3 regions of the Enterococcus wangshanyuanii genome follow, and region 1 is predicted to be linked to each of the others. Evidence: predicted binding sites of a transcription regulator. Region 1 holds the regulator's gene; each other region holds the start of a gene.

Region 1 (7,624 bases):
ACAGGACTGTATTCATCAAAATAGGTCGTCCCTTTTTCCAATCCATATTGGCGATTGATGCCGCCTTCCCGCATCCGCGAATCAGGATCAGCTGTTTCAAGCATGACCCCTCTAGTTAAGCTGTGGTATAAATCTATCTCGCGCGTTGAGTATGGTAAAAAAATAGTTCCCATGATTAGAAAGCCAACAAATGTTGCTAAAACAGCGCCTAAAGCTAAGCGTGTTCCTTTACTTTTAGTAAAAGCGAAAAGTCCGAGTCCCATAACCAACAGTCCAAAAATCAGAGAAAACTGTCGTTTGGTTACACCTAACAAGATGATTGTATTGATAAACAAAAGTAGCCAAATCAATCCTCTTTTACCAAAACCCTTTGTACGATATAAATAAATGACTGCTGCAAAAATGTAAAGTGAGGCTATAAGTGATGTTGCTTCAGAATAAAACGAGTTGAAATAAATTGTATATGACGTATCGCCTAAAAGAAAAATCACAAAAAGAGAAACTAAATAGCTCCTCCCTTTCGATAAACCAGCGCTTAGCCCTTTTGCCAATAAATAGATCCCAGGTAAATAACACAGCAAATAAACAGCACCTAAAAATCGAATATCGAATTGATGAGCGCTGTAAAAAAGTTTATTCAGCCAAATGGCCAGTGTAATAAACAGTTGTTGAGAAGAAATGAAAATACTGGATGATTGATTGTAGTATTGCATAATTGAAAACTCTTTTTGAAAATAACTTAAATAAGAATGATCCTTGATATTTTGAATGTAAAGACCACTACCGTTTAAAATACGGTAATAATTGCCATTATCTGCCAGACCATTGACTGGCGGAATAAATAATAAAATACTTGTGATAATACCTATTACTAGTACAGCTAGTAATGGCGGGGAGATATAATTAGAAACAATAGTAAAATAGTGTTGGAGCCTGCGCATAAAATTCTTCACGCTTTTCACCTCAATCATAGATCATATGCTATAAGAGCCATTAGATTATTATAAGAAAACACTTCTTTTGTACGGCTATCACCAAATCCTCCGTAGAACATACTATTCGGATCAGTGATTTGAAAATTATTCAAAATCAAAATCGAAGAATCATATAGTTCTTGATCATGGATGATTGCTCCAATCACTGCTGCTAAAGCATACGCGGCAGCTGATTGATTTTTATCCACTGGAACACCTGTTAAATCATAGGAGTTGAACAAGGTCCCTTTACTGACCTGATCCTTAATAAAATCAATACTCTCCTGCTTTTGAAGACCAGCCTCTCCTAAATGCAGAATCGTAAGTAAAGATTCAATAACATTGATGGTTCCTGTATTTTCATACTTATTCGTTTTATGGTTGAATCTGGTTTGATAAAATGGAAAAGCATCAGATAAATAGCCATTTTCGATCAAAGAATAATGATATTGTAAATAATCAGCAGATACATCATACTTTTTATAAAGATAACCCATTGTTTTTAAATCAATATAAAAAAGAGAGGTACTATCAGATTGTTTCTTTTGATCAACATCATAAAAATCAATTAATATATTGTGATCCATTGATGTTTCCATAAAATTTTTAGCTACGCTATCGATTTCCTTTGTATAGTCTTTTGAACCAAACCGAGCGCTAGCACCAATCAAAGCGCGAATGATTCTTAAATCATCAACCGAAGCATTTACAGGAAATTTCTTGCCATTTTCATCTACACGATAGCTAAATTGGACTCTATCATAAAAAAGCTTCTTTGTTTCTTTATAATAAGTATCAAAACGCCCTTCAGTATCTGTCATTTCGAGGTTTCTTAAATATAAACCAGATGATTCACTCAGCATTTCATGCCCCGTTGCAACTTCCGTTGAATCCGTATTCTCCAGAAAGTTTGTTGTAATTCCGCCATTTGGAAGCATCATCTTTGTATCGATAAAGAACTTGAGATTATTTCTTCGTTCCTTTGTTTCTGATGATTGTTTTATTATTTTATGTCTAAATGTCTGCTCATCGGTTGTCATAAGTTTCATGATTTCCGGCTCCACCTTTTTTACATGGATTTCCTTTGTTGTTTGCCTGAAAAAAAGAAAATAGGCAGCCACGCCCAAAATTAGTATTCCCCCAAACAAGACTACTTTCTTTTTCATAATTCACCTCAGCCGTTTGTTTTTATGTCTTTAGTGTACACATTTCTCTGTAATAAAGCGAGTAATCCGCTATCTAACACTCTTTCAACAGAAAAATAGAGCGAAATCAAACTAATCTATAAGTTGATTTCGCTCTATTAATTTAACTAATCGCTGAGATAAAAAAACTCATTCCAATAGGAGATTTTATTCCCGCATTACTTATCCATTTCTTCGGTCATTTCCAGACATAGTGATTTCCTTCGCTAGGTAACGAACCCGTTCCATAATTCGGCGTGCTTTTAATGGTTCTTGTTCTCCGCGTTGTGTAACTGTTAAATGCTTTTCAAGATCTTTTAGATTTAGGTTTGACGAAAAGAAAGTAACTAATTGCTCTTGCATTCGATACTGTAAGATAACACTTAATACATCATCTCTTATCCATGACGTCATAGATTCTGCTCCCAGATCATCAATCATCAATACAGGAGATTTCTTGACAGCATCCAATTTTTCGCCGACTAAATCTTTCGCAATAGCCTGTTTCATCTCTACAGTAAAGGTAGGAAAATGAACGATCGTTGTTACAAATCCTCTTTCCGCCAAACTATTTGCAATTGCGCCTAAGAGAAAAGATTTTCCTACACCAAAGGTCCCTTGTAAATATAAACCTTTATGAAATTCTTTAGGAGATTGTGAGTACTCCTTAATGAATTTCATCGCTCCAGCAAAAGCCTCTTCCCGTCCATCAGAACTTAAGTCAAATGATTTTAAGCGAGCTTCACGGACATCTTTTGGCATATCCATCGCCTTCACACGTTTTCTGATCTCTTCTTCTTGCTGCTTCGCAATCAGAGCTTCTGTTGGAATATACGTGACATCGATATAATGGAAGTTCAAAGCTAATTTTGGCTCGTATCCAGGGGCAATCATCGTGGGATCATTTAACTGATACTTTCTTTTCTCCTGAACAAACTCATACAATTTTGAATAGCTCTTTCGGATATCATCATCTGTCAAGCGGTCGCGATGTTCTTCAATAAATCTTTGGACATCTTCATCTTTCAAAACGACATCCACCAACTCGTTATAGCGCTCACTCATATCTCTATTGCGAATGATCTTTGACATTTCTTTGCCTACATCTTCCATTATTAATCACCTTCTTCTTTTAATAGTTCTCGAAGCTCTCTTTCGAGTTCAGCTTGTCTTTCAGGAGATAATTTCTTTTCCTCAACTGGATTATCCACCCAGTCAGGTAGTGTTTCCTGACGAATCACTCGATTATTTTGTGAATAATGAGGCTTGTTTTGTTGCGTTTTACTTTTTTGAGCAATTTCACGAACATGCTCGATCGCCTTTTCTGGCGAAACGATTCCGCTTTGAGCCCATTCATTGGCAATTCGATTCACATAATCAGCTTTTAGCGTTGGCTGTTTTTGAATATTGTACACATAATTGATCAAAATATTGATCACACTATTTGGCAGTCCAGACTTTGAAACTAAATATTTTACTAACGAACGTTCTTGTGGTGTTGTATATCCGCCTTTGCTATTTTTTAAGGCTTCCAAGTAATTCAGCGGGAAGTTATTTTCACTGTCCATGATCATTTGAATATCCATTTCTGTAAAACCAGACATTTTCAATGAATTATATCGATAAGTTTGCTGATCCGTATCAGAAAGATTCACCTGCTCATTTTGAATGACTTCACTTTTTCTTTGTTGTTTATCCGGATCGTAGGTTCTATATACTGCTCGCTCAAAATCTTTAGTGTCTATCTTCCCAGTGTAATAGTCAAATGATTTTGAACAAAAATCGACCATATCCAATTCTGTGATACCAAACAAATTATGAAAAATGAATACTTCTTCCTTAAATCCATCACTATTATCTGGTAATTTTATACCTAAACGCTCGATTCCCTGAATAAAATAGGACCAGTCGAACGACTCATTCACAGCACTAATTTTTTTAGCCGGACGAGGATCATTAAATGAGGCTTCAATCTGCTGCAATTGCTCATTTTGAGCAGCAACCTGTTCTGCTTTAAATAAATAGACATCCTTAAAGCTTGCTGAAACTTCTTCATAACCAGCTAATGAGAAATAGTTTGGCTTAAAACGATCGAATAATTTATCTAGCTTTCTTTGACCGACTGTATTTAAGAGTGTCAATGTCAACACTTCATCCTTGAAAAAACGCTCTACGGTCTCCGGATGGTTCAACCGATAGAAAAAAATAGTGCCTAACTCCGCATCGCTTTTGACAAATGTATCTAATAGTCCGATTCCCTCTAACTTTTTTCTAGCGTTTAAAATTTGTTTGATACTCTTATCCATCATCGTGATCAGTTCTGCATGAAACAGTGATTCACTAGTACTGTTAGTCCCTACTTCAGACAAAAATGTCGTATACAAACTAAACGCATCTGAACCAATGATCGGCTGGTACAACAGTGCCAGTACTTCCCGCTCCTGATCCGACAATGGCGAACTTATACCAACTTGAAAAATGCTTTTTGGCTGGACTTCTTTCCAATTACTTTTCAAGGAAAGACCTCCTTATTTATTGGTTGTATCATCATTTGATGACTTAGCTTTGTCAACGATTCCTTGTAATTCTTTCAAAAAGACACTCATGTCCTTAAATTGACGATAGACACTTGCAAAGCGAATATAAGCAATCTCATCTAGATCTACTAAGTCTTCCATCACATATTCACCAACTAATGTTGTCGAAACTTCATTTTCACCTAAACTACGTACTCGATTCTCAACATTATCAACGATCTGTTCCATTTGTTCCATTGCAACAGGGCGTTTTTCAGCTGAACGAATCAACCCACGCAAAATCTTTTCTCTATTAAATTCTTCTCGATCACCATTTTTTTTGATGACTAGTAATGGCGCCGCTTCGATTCGTTCAAACGTTGTAAAACGGTAATTACAATTTTCGCATTCTCTGCGACGACGAATCGCACGTCCATCATCCGCTTGGCGGCTATCAATGACACGAGAATTATTATGATGACATCTTGGACAACGCATAATATTCACCTCATCTATCTCTATTATTATCTATTATTTCGTTTAATCGTTATTTACTACCAGTATTATAACATGAAATGGCTGAGAAACCAGACATTAACTATCTATCTCTATTAATTTTTTCTTATAGTATGAGTTTTATTTAATAACAATGATATCTCTTGAAATAAAATAACAAACCATGCTAAGAAACTCTCCCTTAGATGGTTTGTTACGTTTGTGTGATTCACAAGTTATAATTCTATTTTATTTCTCGTTCCCCAGCCAGTATTTTTATGCGTGATATAGCCCCAAACACGCACAGGTGACAGGACAAAGACCATCCATAAAACTGTAAAAGGAAACGCACAAAACACGATCCACTTGTCTCTCTTTGCCAGATCATTTCTTGGGATCGAAATATAAGACAAAGAATAAACCGCACTAAATGCTAATGGGGCTAAAAGTAAAATGGGGATGTCTGTCATCACAAAAATCAGCCAATAAAATAATTGTAATTTGATCACTAGCATCGAAGCAAACATTGCCCAGCCAAAAGCTTGCCTGAAAAATACAAAACTATTGATCGGGAAAAGTGACAAACGCCAAAAGCCTCTAATAAAACTTCCTCTGCTCCAGCGAAGATGCTGTCTTACATGATGACTGATTTTATTCGGTAATTCTGTATAAGACACTGCCGTTGACTGGGCAACTGTTCTTCCTAATAAAAGAGCGGCCATGGTCAAAAAACTATCATCCGAAAACTCCACTCTTGCACGTCCGAACTGTTCATTTTCATATCCAAGTGTTTCCGCTAATTTCAGCACTTCCGCACGATAAAAAGCAATTGGTCCGCTATTAACTGCTACACTGCCAAACATCGAATTCATCGATCGTTCTATCAATACCATATGGCCAACTACCAACAAATCTGTGATGATCGTTAGAATATTATCTGTAATATTTCGTGTGACAATGACTCCAGCAACAGAATAAACTTGTTCATCATCAAACGGAATGATCCCCTGCTCGATCGCATGCTTTTCAAAAACGGTATCACTATCAACTGTCAAAATAAGCTCATTATGATAATCTGTGATGTTTAAAGAACGATAAGCCAATAACTGAGCAGCCCTTTTCCCACTATTTTCCTGAGCCAAAAATTGAAAACGAATCCCTTTTTCAGCAAAAATCTGCTGATATTTAGTAGAAAGTTCAGTATAATCAACTAATTGACTGCCATCATCCACAGCCACAAACGAAACTGGTTTTACTGTCTGATTTAAAATAGAGCGGAAAGCATTTTCTATATTTTCAACAGGTTCATTATAGATCGGCATCAAAATATGAACATTTCTTTTTCTAATGCCATCACTAGTATACGGCGTGTATAGCGTACTCAAAACAAGGGTCGCAAGCGCCATCCCTCCACTCATCGTAAAGAATGGTGCAATACCACTCAAAGAATGACGGGAATCTCCTCTTAGTCGGTAACCAAACCAGATAGCTCCCAAAATAATTGTTGCAACTATTGTGATAAATAACATAGTATTACTTTTTTTAAATAAAGTTTGTTCGTTGCTATTTTTTCGTTTACTTGCCCAATACCCCATTTTATAGCGTCTGATTTTCGGAGTGATTCCAGAATGCTTGAGTAGTGCTTTTTTCGAATGATTAAAGGTAAAATGAATGATCAAAACGAATAGAACTACAAGAAAAAATGCCGTTATCGGTAGTTTTCCAGATAAAACAAATTGTTCGATCGTCTGATTTTTGAAATGGGTGAGCTCATAAAAAACAATGTAAACAATAGAAAAAATAGGGATCAAAAATAACAGAACTTTCCCCATCACTTCAAGCAAGAAAAAAATACTTCTTTTCATTAAAACATCCTTTCTAAACATTCGGGAAACCTAATCAATAGTGATATGCTCTTAAAACAACTACTTCGTTAAAATCAAGCTCTAATCCTGCTGGAAGATTCAATTCAACTTTCCCTAGATCGATTTCTCTTCCTTCTCCTTGAATCACCACATACCTGTTGGAATCCGTTTCAAGAAAGTTAAGCAATAGAATCGGTCGGTGTAGCTGCTGCTTTTTTGTTTTATCAAAATGAAGAATTTTTTCTTTTTGAACCGTTATTCGATTTTCTTTAGCTAATTCCGCTTCAGATTGAGGGAATTTAATATCTTTCTTCAGATAAATTTCGCTGATTTGTTTGTTTGATAAAGCCTCGATCAGCTCTGACCAAGAAGACACCTCAGCATATTTTTTTTCCTTTATCACCAGTTGAGTGGTTTGACTTTCTTTTATTGTTTTTTTAGGTGCTTGTTTGATCAGATGTACCCCAAAAATAAGACCTGGTATAGCCAAAAGTATAAGCAATGGCGCCAGTACTGTTTTTAGTAATTTTTTTGAGCGCAAATTTTCAATGGCCTGTTGCTCTTTCCGCTTGTTTTTTCTGGACATTTCA
Region 2 (7,624 bases), 640 kb from region 1:
AAAAACAGTCGTTTTAAAAGTTCGATATTCTGATTATACGACAGTCACAAGACGCCAAACTTTGCCGGAGTATATCTCAACGAAAGAAGAGCTGTTTTACCAAGCCAATTTAATTTGGGAAGAAATCCTCGGACTGGAGCAAGGAATCCGATTATTAGGAATAACGCTGACTAATCTTGATCCCATGGCGTATGAAAATATTGTGCTGCCTTTATGGGAAAAGAAAGAAGAATAGAGCGAAGCTTTCGTTTTACTCTTCTTTTTATGCTACACTCGAGAATAAAGGTAGGGGAAATAGATGAGTAAAATGATCATGTGGTTTAGAAAAGATCTTCGATTAGATGACAATACAGCTTTTAGTGAGATGCTGGAGCAAGCGGCTGTGGATGATGAACTTATTTGTATATTCCAATTGAATCCAACTCAGTTTATCCAAAATAGTTATAATCATGATACATTCTTCTATAGTGTAAAAATATTCTATGAACAGCTTAAAGCAAGGGGGATTCCGCTCCATTTTTCATATGGTGATCCAGAAGAAAATTTTTCAGAATTGAAGAATAGCTTTCAAGAATGGGATAGCATTTATTTTAATAAAGATGAACGAGGTTATGGTAGGAAAAGAGATCAAAAAATAACTGCTTTTTTTAAAAAGAAAAAGATCAATGTTCATGCTTACCAAGACAGCCATTTACATGGTGTTGATGAAATCAAGAAGCCCAACGGTGAAAACTATAAAGTCTTTACACCTTATTATCGAAACTGGCAAAATCAACCTAAAAAAGCCTATGAAAGGTTATCGACGATCGATCGGGCGTTTTCAAAAGCAGCCCATTCCTTATTTTTTGAAGGTGAAAGTAGATTTAATGAAATAGTAGAAAAAATAGATTTACCATTTACTTATGATTGTGGTGAAATAGAAGCTGAAAAGGTCTTAAAAACATTTATAAAAGATGAATTGCACGCGTATCACAAAAATAGAGATTATCCATTTAAAGATCAGACGAGTAAGCTTTCACGATTTTTAAGAACTGGTGAAATATCTATCCGAAAAGTTTGGCAGGCTGTTATTGCTGAGCCGGAATCAGATGGGCGCCAAGCCTTTATTTCGGAACTTTGCTGGAGAGATTTTTATAATATGGTTTATTTTGAACATCCCGATCAAAAGAACCAAGAAATCAAAGAACAGTATCGCCAGCTCCAATGGCAATACAATAAGCAGCTATTTGAGAGTTGGCGAAAAGGTGAAACAGGTTACCCCATCGTAGATGCAGCTATGCGTCAATTGAATCAAACTGGCTGGATGCACAATCGTTTGAGGATGATCGTAGCGTCATTTTTAACGAAAGATTTATTGATCGATTGGCGTTTAGGCGAACAATATTTCCAAAAACAATTGATCGATTATGATGCAGCAAGCAACATCGGAGGTTGGCAATGGGCTGCTTCGACAGGGACGGATGCTGTTCCATATTTCAGAATTTTCAATCCAACGACTCAGAGTGAAAAATTTGATGCTAAAGGTGATTTCATTCGTCAGTATCTTCCTGAATTAAGTAAAGTTCCGAATAAGTTTATTCATGAACCAAGTAAAATGCCAAAAGAAGTACAAGAATCACTCAATATTTTTATTGGGAAAGACTACCCAAAACCGATTGTCGATCATAGCAAAATGAGAGCAGAGATTCTAACGTTTTTTAAAGAATAAACAAAAGAGCCCAGAACAAAACGAAAAATCGGTTTTGTTTCGGGCTCTAATTCAGAATAAATAGCGGGACAAAAGCAACTACCTCGAAAATAATTGCTTTTATTTCAGTCTATTTTGTTTAGAGCAAGGATGAATCAGATCAATTCAGACTTTTTGATTTGCTCATATGCTTGTTCTCCATCATGGCATTTATCCCATATGACAGCTTGACCGCAAGCGAATGATTTTTTCACATCGATGATCCGCTGATTGCTGCTTCCTCTGAATTGTAGGTTCAAATTCTTTTTAGCCAGTTCAAAGCGTCCATCCACTAAAATATCGATTTTATTCAACAATTCTAGCTTATCAGAAGACTCCAACAGCAATTCTTCAAAAGTATAACCAGACCAGGACCAAATATCTTTTGTTGAACCAAATTCTTGATGAACACGGTCAACGACACTCAAACAAACCTGTGTATTTAAAAAAGGCTCCCCACCCAACAAAGTCAACCCCTGCACGTAATCATGGGAGAGATCTTCAATAATTTTATCCTCTAACTCTTTTGTAAAAGGCTTCCCGTACCGGAAATTTTGCACCGCTTGATTAAAGCATCCTTCACAAGCGAATAAACAGCCACTGACGTATAAGCTATTTCGAACACCTTCACCATCAACAAAGTTGAATGCCTTGTAATCAGCAATATAGTTTTGGCTAAGCTCATCTGCCAGCCACTCTTGAGGTTTAGGATTTCTCATTATAGTTCCTTCTTTCAAATAAAAATGAAAAACATTTCTATAGTCGTTCATCTAAACGACTAGTATGAATAAAAAATACAATAAACAACTAAACAACTGAAAAAATGAAACTATTCTTCCAGTTGTTTAGCTGAACGGTTTATTTCATATGCTTCACTCGTGAAGAGATTTCTTTATGGCGACCATGCACCATCGGTCTTGCTTGGGGGTTTCCTAAATAACCGCAAGTCCGTTTTACAACATCACAAGATTTTGGATCATGATTGCCGCATTGAGGACATTCAAAGCCACGTTCAGTTGGGTTGAAATCACCTTCAAATCCACATTCGTAGCAATGATCGATCGGTGTGTTTGTGCCAAGGTAACCAACGCGGTCATAAGCATAATCCCAAACTGATTCTAGAGCCTTAGGGTTTTGCTGTAAAACTGGATACTCACAATAATGAATGAACCCACCAGAACAATATTGTGGATAATCTTTTTCAAAATCTAATTTTTCAAACGGTGTTGGATTTTTACGAACATCGTAATGGAAGCTGTTTGTATAATATTCTTTGTCAGTGATATTTTCTACAACACCAAATTTTTCAGTATCTAAACGGCAGAAGCGGTCTGTTAAGCTTTCGCTAGGTGTTGAGTAAACACTGAAGTGATAACCATAATCATTGCCCCATTGATCGGCATGGGCTTTTAAATCTTTTAAGATCGCAAGGGTAAAGTCTTTTGCTTCAGGATTCTTTTCCCAATCTCCGCCATAAAAGGCAGCAGCAACTTCGTATAAGCCAATATAGCCTAATGAGATTGTGGCACGCTTATTTTTAAATAATTCATTTACTGATTCTTTTCTGGATAAACGTTTACCGAAAGCACCATACATATACAAGATCGGTGCGTTTGCAGGAATTGCTTCTTTACAGCGTTCAACTCGATAAACCAATGCATCTTTCATCGTGCCCAAGCGTTCTTCTAAAAGTGACCAGAATTTATCTAGATTTCCATTCGCTTCCATGGCGATTCTTGGTAGATTCAATGTCACGACACCAAGATTCATCCGGCCGACATTGATTTCTTCGCCATGCTCGTCTTTCCAACCTTGTAGGAATGAGCGACAGCCCATTGGAACTTTGAAGCTGCCAGTTAAATCTACGATTTTATCATAGCTTAAAACATCTGGGTACATCCGTTTTGTTGCGCACTCAAGTGCTAACTGTTTTACGTCATAGTTTGGATCTGTTTCATTCAAATTAACACCGCGTTTCAATGTGAAGATCAGTTTAGGAAAAATCGCTGTTCGTTTTTCACTACCTAAGCCATTGATTCTGATTTGTAAAATCGCTTTTTGAATTTCACGTTCAAACCAGTTGACACCTAGACCAAAACCTAAAGAAGTAAAAGGGGTTTGTCCGTTTGAAGTGAACAATGTATTGATTTCGTATTCTAAACTTTGCATCGCATCATAGATATCTTTTTTAGTTTTAGCTTTAGCAAATTCTTCTTGACGATCTGCGCCGTCGATCCATTCTTTTGCATCTGCCAAATGTTTTTCGTAGTTTAATTCTGCAAAAGGTGCAAGCAGCTCATCTACTCGGTCAGCAGAACAGCCGCCATATTGACTTGAGGCTACATTGGCGATGATTTGAGAAATTTGAGCAGTCGCTGTTTGGATCGATTTAGGCGATTCAACCTCTGCATTCCCAATTTTAAATCCATTGTTCAACATGCCTTTAAAGTCGATCAAACAACAGTTTGTCATTGGCGTATATGGATGATAATCTAAATCATGATAGTGGATATCTCCTTTTTGGTGGGCATTTGCCACATGTGGAGGGAGCATTTTCAATCCAATCGATTTCCCAACGATACCTGCAGTTAAATCACGTTGTGTATTGAACACATCGCTGTCTTTATTTGCGTTTTCATTAACGACCGCTTGATCCTTGTTGATCAATTTGCCGATCGTGAAATTGATATCTGTTGATTTGCTACGTTCAAAATCACGTCGTGTACGGTAATTGATGTATTCTTCTGCAAGTTCGTATTCGTTTTTAGCAAGTAAAATGTGCTCTACGATATTTTGAATTTCATAGATTTTGACATTATCTACAAATCGTTCTGCAATTTCCTGATCGATGCGCTCCACGATCTCTTGAATGCGCTCATGAGCAAGCGGGTCCAATGAACCTCGAATTTTTTGTTCAGCTTTGATCAAAGCATCATAAATCTTCTGGTCATTAAAATCAACTAGACGTCCATCTCTTTTGATGATTTTCATCGTATGCAAAGTCAAATCAGTAGCACCCACGTCATTTTTAGCTTGCTTAATCTCTATCATTTATAACCCATCTCCTCATAGATTTATTCCTTTCTTATCATAAAACAATTCGACGAAAGTTTCAACTATATATAGTGTCCATTTTTTATTTTTTATCAAACGAACAACTATATATAGTGTTTGGTGAGAATGGAAAAAGCATGAAAACAATTGCCTAAAAGGTTTGTGGAAAGTGTCACAACTTTTTTGTCTGGAAAAATAAATACTTCTTAAACATTTTATTATCATTACTTAATTGTAAGAGGAATCGATGTTCACCAGTCCAAAAAATTGGTAGAATAAGGACAATGAATAAACTGGAGCGAATCAGATGAAAAAAATTTTAGAAGTGAATCATCTAAGTAAATCTTATGGCTATCGAAATAATAAAGTTCAGGTCCTAAACAATATTTCTTTTTCTGTGGAACAAGGCGAATTTGTTGGGATCATGGGACCCAGCGGAGCAGGAAAGTCAACATTGTTGAATGCGATTTCGACTATTGCTTTACCGACGACTGGTACAGTTCGGATCGATGGTCAGGATATTTTAAAAATGCGAAATAATCAAGTCAGCGATTTTCGCCGCAAAGAATTAGGATTTATTTTTCAGGATTTCAATTTGCTTGATACCTTAAATGTTAAGGATAATATTTTATTACCGTTAGCGATCGATCGAATACCGCTTGAAAAGATGGAGCAGCGTTTGATTCATGTGGCTACTGTGTTGGGAATCGAACAGTTGCTGAATGAATACCCTAATACGATTTCGGTAGGTCAAAAGCAACGGGTTGCTGCAGCCAGAGCACTGATCACAGAACCAAAATTGATTTTTGCGGATGAACCTACCGGCGCACTAGATTCTAAGTCGGCTGCAGAGTTGCTTCAATATATGACGAATATGAATGTTGAAGATGATGCAACGATCATGATGGTGACTCATGATCCTTATACGGCAAGTTACTGTAATCGTATTTTATTTATCAAAGATGGGGTGATTTTTTCAGAAGTCGTACGCCAAGGATCAAGAAAGGAATTTTTCAATCGAGTGATCGATATGCAGGCTACGATTGGCGGAGGTGGTCGTGCGAATGATTTTTAACCTATCCTGGAAAAATTTTAAGGGTCAATTTTTGAATTATCTGGTTTATTTTGTCAGTATGACATTTGCGGTAGTTGTTTATTATTGTTTTAGCGCACTTACCTACAATCGATCGTTGACGAATCGGCTGGGTCAGGAAATCCATATTGATGGTGCAATGAATCTAGGCGGTGTCTTGATCGTAATCATGATTCTGGGCTTTATGTTTGCAGCGAATCACTTCTTTTTATTAAAACGTCGAAAAGAGATCGGACTGTATCAATTGGTTGGAATGAAGAAGACGCAGATATCCTTGCTGTTTTTCATTGAAACATTATTTTTAGGGGCTATTTCCTTGATCACAGGCTTATTTTTAGGTGTGATTTTCTCAAAGTTGTTTTCGATGATTCTTGCGAAAGCTATGTTTTTACAAGTGGAAAGTTTGTTTTTTATCTCAGTCCCTTCGATGGTACAAACAAGTGTTGTCTTTGTTTTTATGCTATTAGCAGTGTCGATCCGAAGCACTTGGCTGATTTATCTTTATCAGGTGACAAACTTGCTAACCCCTGAAAAGAAACGGGAAGCTGCATCAAATCGCTTATCCAGATTTAAAGCCGGTTTGGGAGTTTTTGGTGCATTGTTGATTCTTTTTGGTTATTTTTTGTCCTATAATATTGTGCAGTTTATCTCATTTTTGATGAAAACATCCCTGGGGTTTGGCGGCTTTTTTCTTGCACCTCTAGTTATTTTAGCTATTTGCTGTATTGGTACTTTTCTATTTTTTAAATACACGATGCATCTAGTTGTCTATTTATTTACAAAAAATCGCTCTGCTTATTATCGAAATCTAAATATGGTTGCAGTCGGCAACACAAAGCTTCACATGACAAGAGTGGGTAGCACACTTTTTGCCGTCACGATTTTTATTGCTATTGCTCTGGGTATGATCGGAGGGGCGGCCTCTATTTATACGATTGGAATGAATTCAGTGAACATTGTTGCGCCAAATGATTATATCGTGGCGGAGGATGATCTTGATAAAGTAATGACAACGATTGAAAATCAGTCAGACACTTCAGTAAAATCGCTAGTAGAATTAAATTATAAGCTAACAGGCAGCCGCTATAGTCTTAAAATTGGTCAAGATGCCAGCCAAAGTAATTTAACGCCAATCAATATAATGGCTCTTTCTAATTATCGAGAATTTCAAAAATACAATCATTATTTAAAGAATATCGAATTGAAACACCCGACTGACCTTGTAGTTTTAGATAGTATTCAAAATACATTGGCTGGTGTCATTCGGTATGATTCTGACTTTATTTTTTCCGAAAATACCAGATTTCAGATTGCCGATGTTCGACCGGATTATTTAGGTCAAGATTTGCTTCGTTATAGTTTTCCAACGGTGATCGTTTCCGATGAACAATTTAACAAAATAAATACAGGCATCAGCTATTCATTGTACGCGATAAATGTCGATTCAAAGGATGAAGAGGCTCTTTCAGATAAAATAGCCGAAGAAATAAAGCCCAAATGGATCTCACCTGTTTATTATCGTTACCAGTGGAAAGGTCAGAAAGTTGAAGGGTATACATCAAAAACAAGCCGGAATCCAGAAAAAAAAGAAGGACAAAGTCCATCTGATTTAGATGAACAAGAGTATTGGCAATTAAATTATACAAGTCGCTTTTCAGATTTGAGATATAAGAGAAGAGAAATGGGCCTATTTATTTATGTAGCTATGTTTTTAGGAATTTTAGCGTTGATCATCACAGGCAGTATTTTGA
Region 3 (7,624 bases), 520 kb from region 1:
ACCAAGCAGATATGATCCCTGTTGGTAAATTAAACATGGATGAATTTGCCATGGGTGCAAGTACAGAAACATCATATTTCAAACAAACAAAAAATGCTTGGGATCATTCAAAAGTTCCTGGCGGTTCTTCAGGTGGTTCGGCAGCAGCAGTTGCAGCGGGACAAATTCCGGTTTCTTTAGGAAGCGATACAGGTGGAAGTATTCGCCAACCAGCTTCATTCAACGGAATCGTTGGTATGAAGCCAACATACGGACGTGTATCTCGATTTGGTTTGATCGCCTTTTCTTCAAGCTTAGACCAAATCGGTCCAATGACTAGAAATGTTCAAGACAATGCTCTAGCGTTGAACGCAATCAGCGGGTTTGATGAAAAAGACGGCACTTCTGCTGGCGTATCCGTTCCTGATTTTACTACAGGTTTAACAGGGGATATCAAAGGTATGAAAGTTGCTTTACCAAAAGAATATCTTGGTGAAGGAGTCGATGCTGGTGTTCGTGACGCTGTCCTTAAAGCGGCAGAAACATTTAAAGCACTAGGTGCAACAGTTGAAGAAGTTAGCTTACCACATTCAAAATATGGTGTAGCTGTTTATTATATCATCGCTTCTTCAGAAGCAAGTTCAAACTTACAACGTTTTGACGGTATCCGTTATGGTTACCGCTCTGAAAATGTTAAAAACCTTGAAGATGTGTATGTGAATTCACGTTCTGAAGGTTTCGGTATTGAAGTAAAACGCCGTATTATGCTCGGAACATTCTCATTAAGTGCGGGCTATTATGACGCTTATTTCAAAAAGGCAGGTCAAGTTAGAACCTTGATTAGACAAGATTTCGATAAAGTATTCGAATCGTATGATATTATCATTGGCCCAGCATCACCGACCGTTGCTTTTGGGTTAGGTGAAAACATCAATGATCCAATCACGATGTATATGAATGACTTATTGACGATTCCAGTAAACTTAGCTGGTTTACCTGGAATGTCCGTACCAGCTGGCTTCTCAGAAGGCTTGCCAGTCGGCTTACAAATCATCGGCAAAGCATTCGATGAAAGTACGATGTATAAAGCAGCTTACGCATTTGAACAAGCAACAGATTTCCACACGAAAAAACCTGTGATCTTAGGGGGGAATGACTAATGAACTTTGAAACTGTCATCGGACTTGAGGTCCATGTAGAATTAAAAACAAACTCTAAAATCTTTTCACCAGCACCTGCTCATTTTGGTGCTGAGCCAAACAGCAATACCAATGTGATCGACTGGGGTTACCCAGGCGTATTGCCAGTGATGAATAAAGAAGCGATTGCTTTTGGGATGAAAGCAGCACTTGCTTTAAATTGTGAAATCTCAAAAGATACACACTTTGACCGTAAAAACTATTTTTACCCAGATAATCCCAAAGCCTATCAAATTTCTCAATTCGATCAACCGATCGGTCATGACGGCTGGATCGATATTGAAGTTGAAGGCGAAACAAAACGCATTCGTATTGAACGTGTTCATTTGGAAGAAGATGCGGGTAAAAACATTCACGGAGAAGGCGGCTATTCTTACGTCGACTTAAACCGTCAAGGAACACCGTTGATCGAAATCGTGTCAGAAGCAGATATGCGTTCACCAGAAGAAGCTTATGCTTATTTAGAAGCATTACGTTCGATCATTCTTTTCACAGATGTTTCTGATGTGAAGATGGAAGAAGGCTCAATGCGTTGTGATGCTAATATTTCACTACGTCCATATGGTCAGGAAGAATTCGGGACAAAAGCCGAAATCAAAAACTTGAACTCTATGAGCTTTGTTAAAAAAGGGTTGGCTTTTGAAGAAAAACGTCAAGCGAAAGTCTTATTATCAGGCGGTGAAATTCAACAAGAAACTCGTCGTTTTGATGAAACAACAAATAAAACATTGTTGATGCGTGTCAAAGAAGGCTCAAGTGACTATCGTTACTTCTCAGAGCCGGATGTACCACGTTTTGCGATCGATGATGAGTGGATCGAGCAAGTGCGCCAAAGCTTACCTGAGATGCCTGCTTCTCGTCGTGCACGTTACACGAAAGAATTAGGATTACCTGAATACGATGCAATGGTCTTGACCTTGACGAAAGAAATGTCTGATTTCTTCGAAGCAGCTTTAGCAGAAGGTGCAGATGCCAAACAAGTATCAAACTGGTTGATGGGTGAAGTTTCTGCTTACTTGAATAGCGAAAAAGTCGAGTTGGCTGATACAAAACTAACACCAGCAAACTTAGCTGGAATGATCACGTTGATCGCAGACGGTACGATCAGCTCTAAGATCGCTAAAAAAGTCTTTAAAGAATTGATCGAAAATGGCGGCGATGCCAAAGAAGTCGTTGAAGCAAAAGGCTTGGTTCAACTTTCTGATCCATCACAATTATTGCCGATCATCAATGATGTACTAGATAACAATCAACAATCTGTAGATGATTTCAAAAACGGGAAAGACCGTGCAGTCGGCTTTTTAGTGGGTCAAATCATGAAAGCAACAAAAGGGCAAGCCAATCCAGGTGTTGTAAACAAACTGCTCCAAGAAGAATTGACAAAACGATAGAAAGCAGCAGATGCAGATGAAAAAAGCAAGAGTAATTTATAATCCTACTTCCGGTAAAGAACTAGTCAAGAAAAATCTAGCAGATATTCTTTCTATCTTGGAAGAATGCGGATATGAAGCTAGTGCTTTTGCCACAACGCCAGAAGAAAACTCCGCTAAAAATGAAGCCCGTCGTGTAGCTGAATCAGGTTTTGACCTGGTCGTTGCGGCAGGTGGAGACGGAACGATCAATGAAGTTGTAAACGGAATTGCTCCTTTGGAAAATCGACCTAAGATGGCGATTATTCCTGCTGGAACAACGAATGATTATGCAAGAGCATTAAAAATTCCTCGAGATAATATTGTCAAAGCAGCAGAAGTGATCCGCAAAAATCAAACAGTTAAAATGGATATTGGTCGTGCTCGTGAGAACTATTTTATCAATATCGCAGCAGGTGGTCATTTGACTGAGTTGACCTATGAGGTTCCTTCAGAGTTGAAAAGTATTTTTGGCTATCTTGCTTATTTAGCGAAGGGGGCTGAAATGCTACCTCGGGTCAAACCGATCAAAATGCGGATGGAATACGATGAAGGCGTCTATGAAGGAAATGCTTCGATGTTTTTCCTTGGACTGACCAACTCAGTCGGAGGATTTGAAACGATCGTACCTGATGCAAAACTAGATGATGGCAAATTCTCTTTGATCATCGTTAAAACGGCAAATGTGTTTGAGATCCTTCATTTAGTTGCTCTAATGTTAAATGGTGGAAAGCATGTAGAAGATCCTCGTTTGATCTATACTAAAACAAGTTATCTACATGCAGAAACACTTGATCCAAAAGCGAAAATGATGATCAATTTAGATGGAGAATATGGTGGTGATGCACCAATGGAATTCACGAATTTGCATCAACATATTGAAATGTTTGCGAATGCTGATGCAATTCCTTCGAATGCCATCATGGGATCAGTTCTAAGTGAATATAAAGACGAGGATGAAGCTGATCAGGAAGAAGAAGATCAGTATCATGCAGCAAGTAAAGAGTTTGTAAAAGAAGTTGAACGTTTGACCGAAGAAGATATTGATAACAATGGTCAAATCGGCTGATTTTTCATTAAAGACAGGTTCAAGTCAAAACATTCTAGTTTTGGCTTGAACCTGTTTTTTAGCACGAAAATGAGAAAATTAGTAAAAACACAATATATGTACTTCATATAATTAATAAACGCAATATATAGTATAAAAAAACTCTCATAATTGTTAATTGAGAAGGATTCTCATTGACTTCTGATTCAAACAAGAGTAAATTAATGGAGTCGTCAATTCTGCAGAAGGTGATAATAATAGTCGCGAAAGGTTTGTTTGAGATGGGTTCAAATTTTATTATAAATGATTTTAAAGGCTGGCAAAGAAAAAGCTATTTATTTTTATTAGCGATGGTTTTAGTTCAATTGACTGCATTTCTTTTTAATCCGTCCAGTTGGATCACATTAGTTGGAGGCTTATCCGGAATCATTTGCGTCAATCTGATTGCTCAAGGAAAAGCCAGTAACTATATATTTGGCTTTATCAGTGCATTGATCATTGGTTATTTTGGCTTAAAGACAAAAGTCTACGCAGAGGTACTGCTTCAGACATTTTATATCATCATGGATATTACAGGATTATTTGCTTGGCTAAAAGCAAGTGAAGACGGTACTGGCAATGTCACAGATGTCAAAGTATTAAAAGGGATTCAATGGCTATATGCGGGATTGATTTGGCTAGGGATCGGTATTCTTGCTTATTATCTTTTAGGTTTTGTCAACGATGCACAGCAGACACTTGACGCAGTAACTTTTAGTGTCTCAGCAACGGGAATGCTATTGATGATCAAGAGATATCAGTCACAATTTGTTTTTTGGTTATTAGGAAATTTATTTTCTATCGTTTTATGGTTTAGAGCAGGGACACATGCTGGTGGTGACTATGCGTTGTTTGTTATGTATTGCATGTACACCTTTAACTCGATATATGGTATGATACATTGGTTGAAATTAAAAAAAAATAATTAATAATAGGTAGGGAGTTCGATGGCAGTGATCGTTTTAGCAGGTACAATTGGTGCAGGAAAATCTAGTTTAACAGAAATTATTTCAGAACATTTAGGTTCAGAAGCATTTTATGAATCTGTAGATGATAATGAAGTATTACCTTTGTTTTATGCAGATCCCCAAAAATATGCATTTCTATTACAAATCTATTTTTTAAATAAACGCTTTGATAGTATCAAACAAGCATTATCTCATGAGAATAATGTACTAGACCGCTCGATCTATGAAGATTCTTTACTTTTTCATTTGAATGCTGACTTGGGCAGAGCAAATGAAACCGAGGTAAAAGTTTATGATTCACTATTGGAAAATATGCTGCAGGAATTGCCCTATGCAGCGCATAAAAAGCGTCCGGATCTGTTAGTCCATATTAAAGTATCTTTTCCTAAAATGCTGGAACGAATCAAACGACGTGGGCGTTCATACGAGCAGGTAGATGATGATCCAGAACTTTATGAATACTACAAAGAACTGAATAGTCGCTATGAAAAGTGGTTTGAAGACTATGATGAGAGTCCGAAAATTCAAATTGATGGTGACAAATATGATTTTATCGAAAATGATACTGCCAAAAAAGAAGTGATTCAATTGATTGAAAATAAATTAGCTGAAATCAACTAATTTAAATGAAATAATGAAAGATGAGGTAAAGGGAACCGTTTTTATCTCATCTTTTTATTTTCCCCCCTTAAAATGTGATTCTTTTTACTATCAAAGCCGAACTCTCTATTGCTTTTCCTGTATTTTTTCATTAGAATGAGTGAAGCGCATAAAAGAAGGAGCGACCTATGAATAATTTTCCAGTAAAAAAAAATGAAACGATCGAAGTAGATATCATTGATTTGACCCATGAAGGAATGGGGGTAGCTAAAATCGATGGGTATCCACTATTTATAGAAGATGCTTTACCTGGCGAAAAAATCGAAATCAAAGTGTTGAAAGTCGGTAAAAGCTTTGGTTATGGTAAAGTAGTCACTATTTTAAAATCAAGTGGAGACCGTGTTCCTGTTAAAGATCGAAACTTTACCAAAGTCGGTATCAGTCCGTTGCAGCATTTAGCTTATGGAGCTCAATTGAATTTTAAAACCAATCAAGTGAAAAATGTAATGCAGCGTGTTGCCAAGTTACCTGATGTCCCAGTTTTAGATACTCTAGGAATGAAAAATCCATGGGGATACCGCAATAAAGCACAAATTCCGGTAAGAAAAATCGATAATCAATTGCAAACAGGTTTCTTTAGAAAAAATAGTCATGATTTGATTCCGTTGGAACATTTCTATATTCAAGATCCTAAAATCGATGAAGCAGTGATCAAGATTCGTGACATTATGAGACGATACAGTATCAAACCATATAACGAATCAGATAATACAGGGAACCTGCGCCATATCGTTGTTCGTAGAGGCTATCATACTGGAGAAATGATGGTAGTTCTGATCACAAGAACACCCAAACTATTCCCAACAAGTAAAATCGTCCCGGATATATTAGAGGCGCTGCCAGAAGTGGTTAGCATCGTACAAAATGTCAATCCGAAAAAGACTAATGTTATTTTTGGTGATGAAACGATTTTACTTCATGGTGAAGATCAGATCATTGATACGATTTTTGATTTGAAGTTTGAAATCTCTTCTCGCTCGTTCTACCAAGTAAATCCACAACAAACAGAAGTAATGTACAATAAAGTCAAAGAATACGCTGCTTTAACAGGGAATGAAATAGTTGTCGATGCTTATTGTGGGATCGGTACGATCGGTCTGACTTTAGCAAAAGATGCGAAGCATGTTTATGGTGTGGAAGTTATCGAAGAAGCGGTGAAAAATGCGGAGAGCAATGCTCAGTTGAATGGTATTACAAACGCAACTTTTACTGCCGGACTAGTAGAAGAAGCTTTACCAAGACTCTTGGAACAAGAAATCAAGCCGGATGTTGTGATCGTTGATCCTCCACGTAAGGGATTAGAAGCAAGTTTAGTAGAAACATTGATCGAAACTAAACCGGAGCGAATTGTTTATGTCAGCTGCAATCCTGCAACATTAGCAAGAGATTTAGCTTTATTAGTAGAAGGCGGTTATCAAGTAAAAGAAGTTCAACCAGTAGATAATTTCCCTCAAACAACTCATATTGAGTCAGTGACATTACTGACAAAGGCGGTGTAACATGGATACAAAAAAGAAAATGCTTGAACTGATCAAAAAGAAACAAAGTGGTGGAAGATCGAAACAAATGGAATCCCCAAAAAATGATCGGAAAAACATGCGAAAAGGGCCAAAAATATACAATAAATAATAGAAATCCAATGCCTCTACACAATTTTTGTGAGTATCGGCATTGGATTTTTTTGTTATGGTCATGAATGAGTTTCTTTAAAGTGAAGTGCTGCACCAATCAAGTTTGCATCTTTTTTAAAGTGACAGATTTTTATAGTAGGTGCCAACAATTCTTGCTCTTTTTTCAATAAACTTCGATAAAAGTCAATTTTAGTTTTCTGACTCACTAATACTTCAGCAATCGTCTTATTTAGATTGGGTAAAAGATCAGGATTATTACTGACTCCTCCGCCTAAACCAATAAATTCTGGAACGAATGCATCATTTAAAAAAATCAGAATTTCTGCCAAAGAGAGATACATACGCTCAATTTCTTGACAAGCGACAGCATTTCCCTGTTCAGCAAGATCGAATACATCTTTTCCTTCGATCATGTTTGGCCATTTAAAATTTTTAATGGAAACAGTTTTTCCTATTTGGACAGGAGAAACGCGTGAATTATGCATCATTTTTATAGTATCAGCGATAAATTTTTCAATCGTATCGATTTTTTCAGCTGAGTTTACAAGAATTTTTCCTTCTTTAACAATAGATAAACCAACGCCTGACCCAATGATCGTAAATAATGCATTTTGATGATTTTTGCCGATTCCTAAAGTCATTTCAGCTAAAGCTGCACTATCTGCATCATTTTGTAATGAGACAGGCAAGC

What was found. The regulator NrdR, encoded in region 1, represses ribonucleotide reductase genes. The targets are predictions, from matches to a motif close to ACACNATATATNGTGT.
Region 2: a site for NrdR is predicted at 4,882-4,897, ahead of nrdD (anaerobic ribonucleoside-triphosphate reductase). Genes of this name have one in related genera too.
Region 3: a site for NrdR is predicted at 3,775-3,790, ahead of pnuC (nicotinamide riboside transporter PnuC). Genes of this name have one in related genera too.

What each region holds. Positions count from the first base shown of each region.
Region 1 covers NZ_CP021874.1:456,814-464,437, reverse strand. The annotation lists gene wsfD (glycan biosynthesis hexose transferase WsfD) at 1-953, opposite strand, end outside; gene CC204_RS02140 (hypothetical protein) at 968-2,140, opposite strand; gene dnaI (primosomal protein DnaI) at 2,342-3,271, opposite strand; gene CC204_RS02130 (replication initiation and membrane attachment family protein) at 3,274-4,674, opposite strand; gene nrdR (transcriptional regulator NrdR) at 4,687-5,172, opposite strand; gene CC204_RS02120 (glycosyltransferase) at 5,406-7,034, opposite strand; gene CC204_RS02115 (pectate lyase-like adhesive domain-containing protein) at 7,069-7,620, opposite strand.
Region 2 covers NZ_CP021874.1:3,661,633-3,669,256, forward strand. The annotation lists gene dinB (DNA polymerase IV) at 1-235, shown strand, start outside; gene CC204_RS18395 (cryptochrome/photolyase family protein) at 299-1,708, shown strand; gene nrdG (anaerobic ribonucleoside-triphosphate reductase activating protein) at 1,843-2,445, opposite strand; gene nrdD (anaerobic ribonucleoside-triphosphate reductase) at 2,585-4,777, opposite strand; gene CC204_RS18410 (ABC transporter ATP-binding protein) at 5,088-5,855, shown strand; gene CC204_RS18415 (ABC transporter permease) at 5,845-7,624, shown strand, end outside.
Region 3 covers NZ_CP021874.1:3,781,961-3,789,584, forward strand. The annotation lists gene gatA (Asp-tRNA(Asn)/Glu-tRNA(Gln) amidotransferase subunit GatA) at 1-1,139, shown strand, start outside; gene gatB (Asp-tRNA(Asn)/Glu-tRNA(Gln) amidotransferase subunit GatB) at 1,139-2,569, shown strand; gene CC204_RS18955 (diacylglycerol kinase) at 2,586-3,656, shown strand; gene pnuC (nicotinamide riboside transporter PnuC) at 3,917-4,603, shown strand; gene CC204_RS18965 (deoxynucleoside kinase) at 4,622-5,263, shown strand; gene rlmD (23S rRNA (uracil(1939)-C(5))-methyltransferase RlmD) at 5,431-6,801, shown strand; gene CC204_RS21730 (hypothetical protein) at 6,803-6,931, shown strand; gene CC204_RS18975 (ROK family protein) at 6,993-7,624, opposite strand, start outside.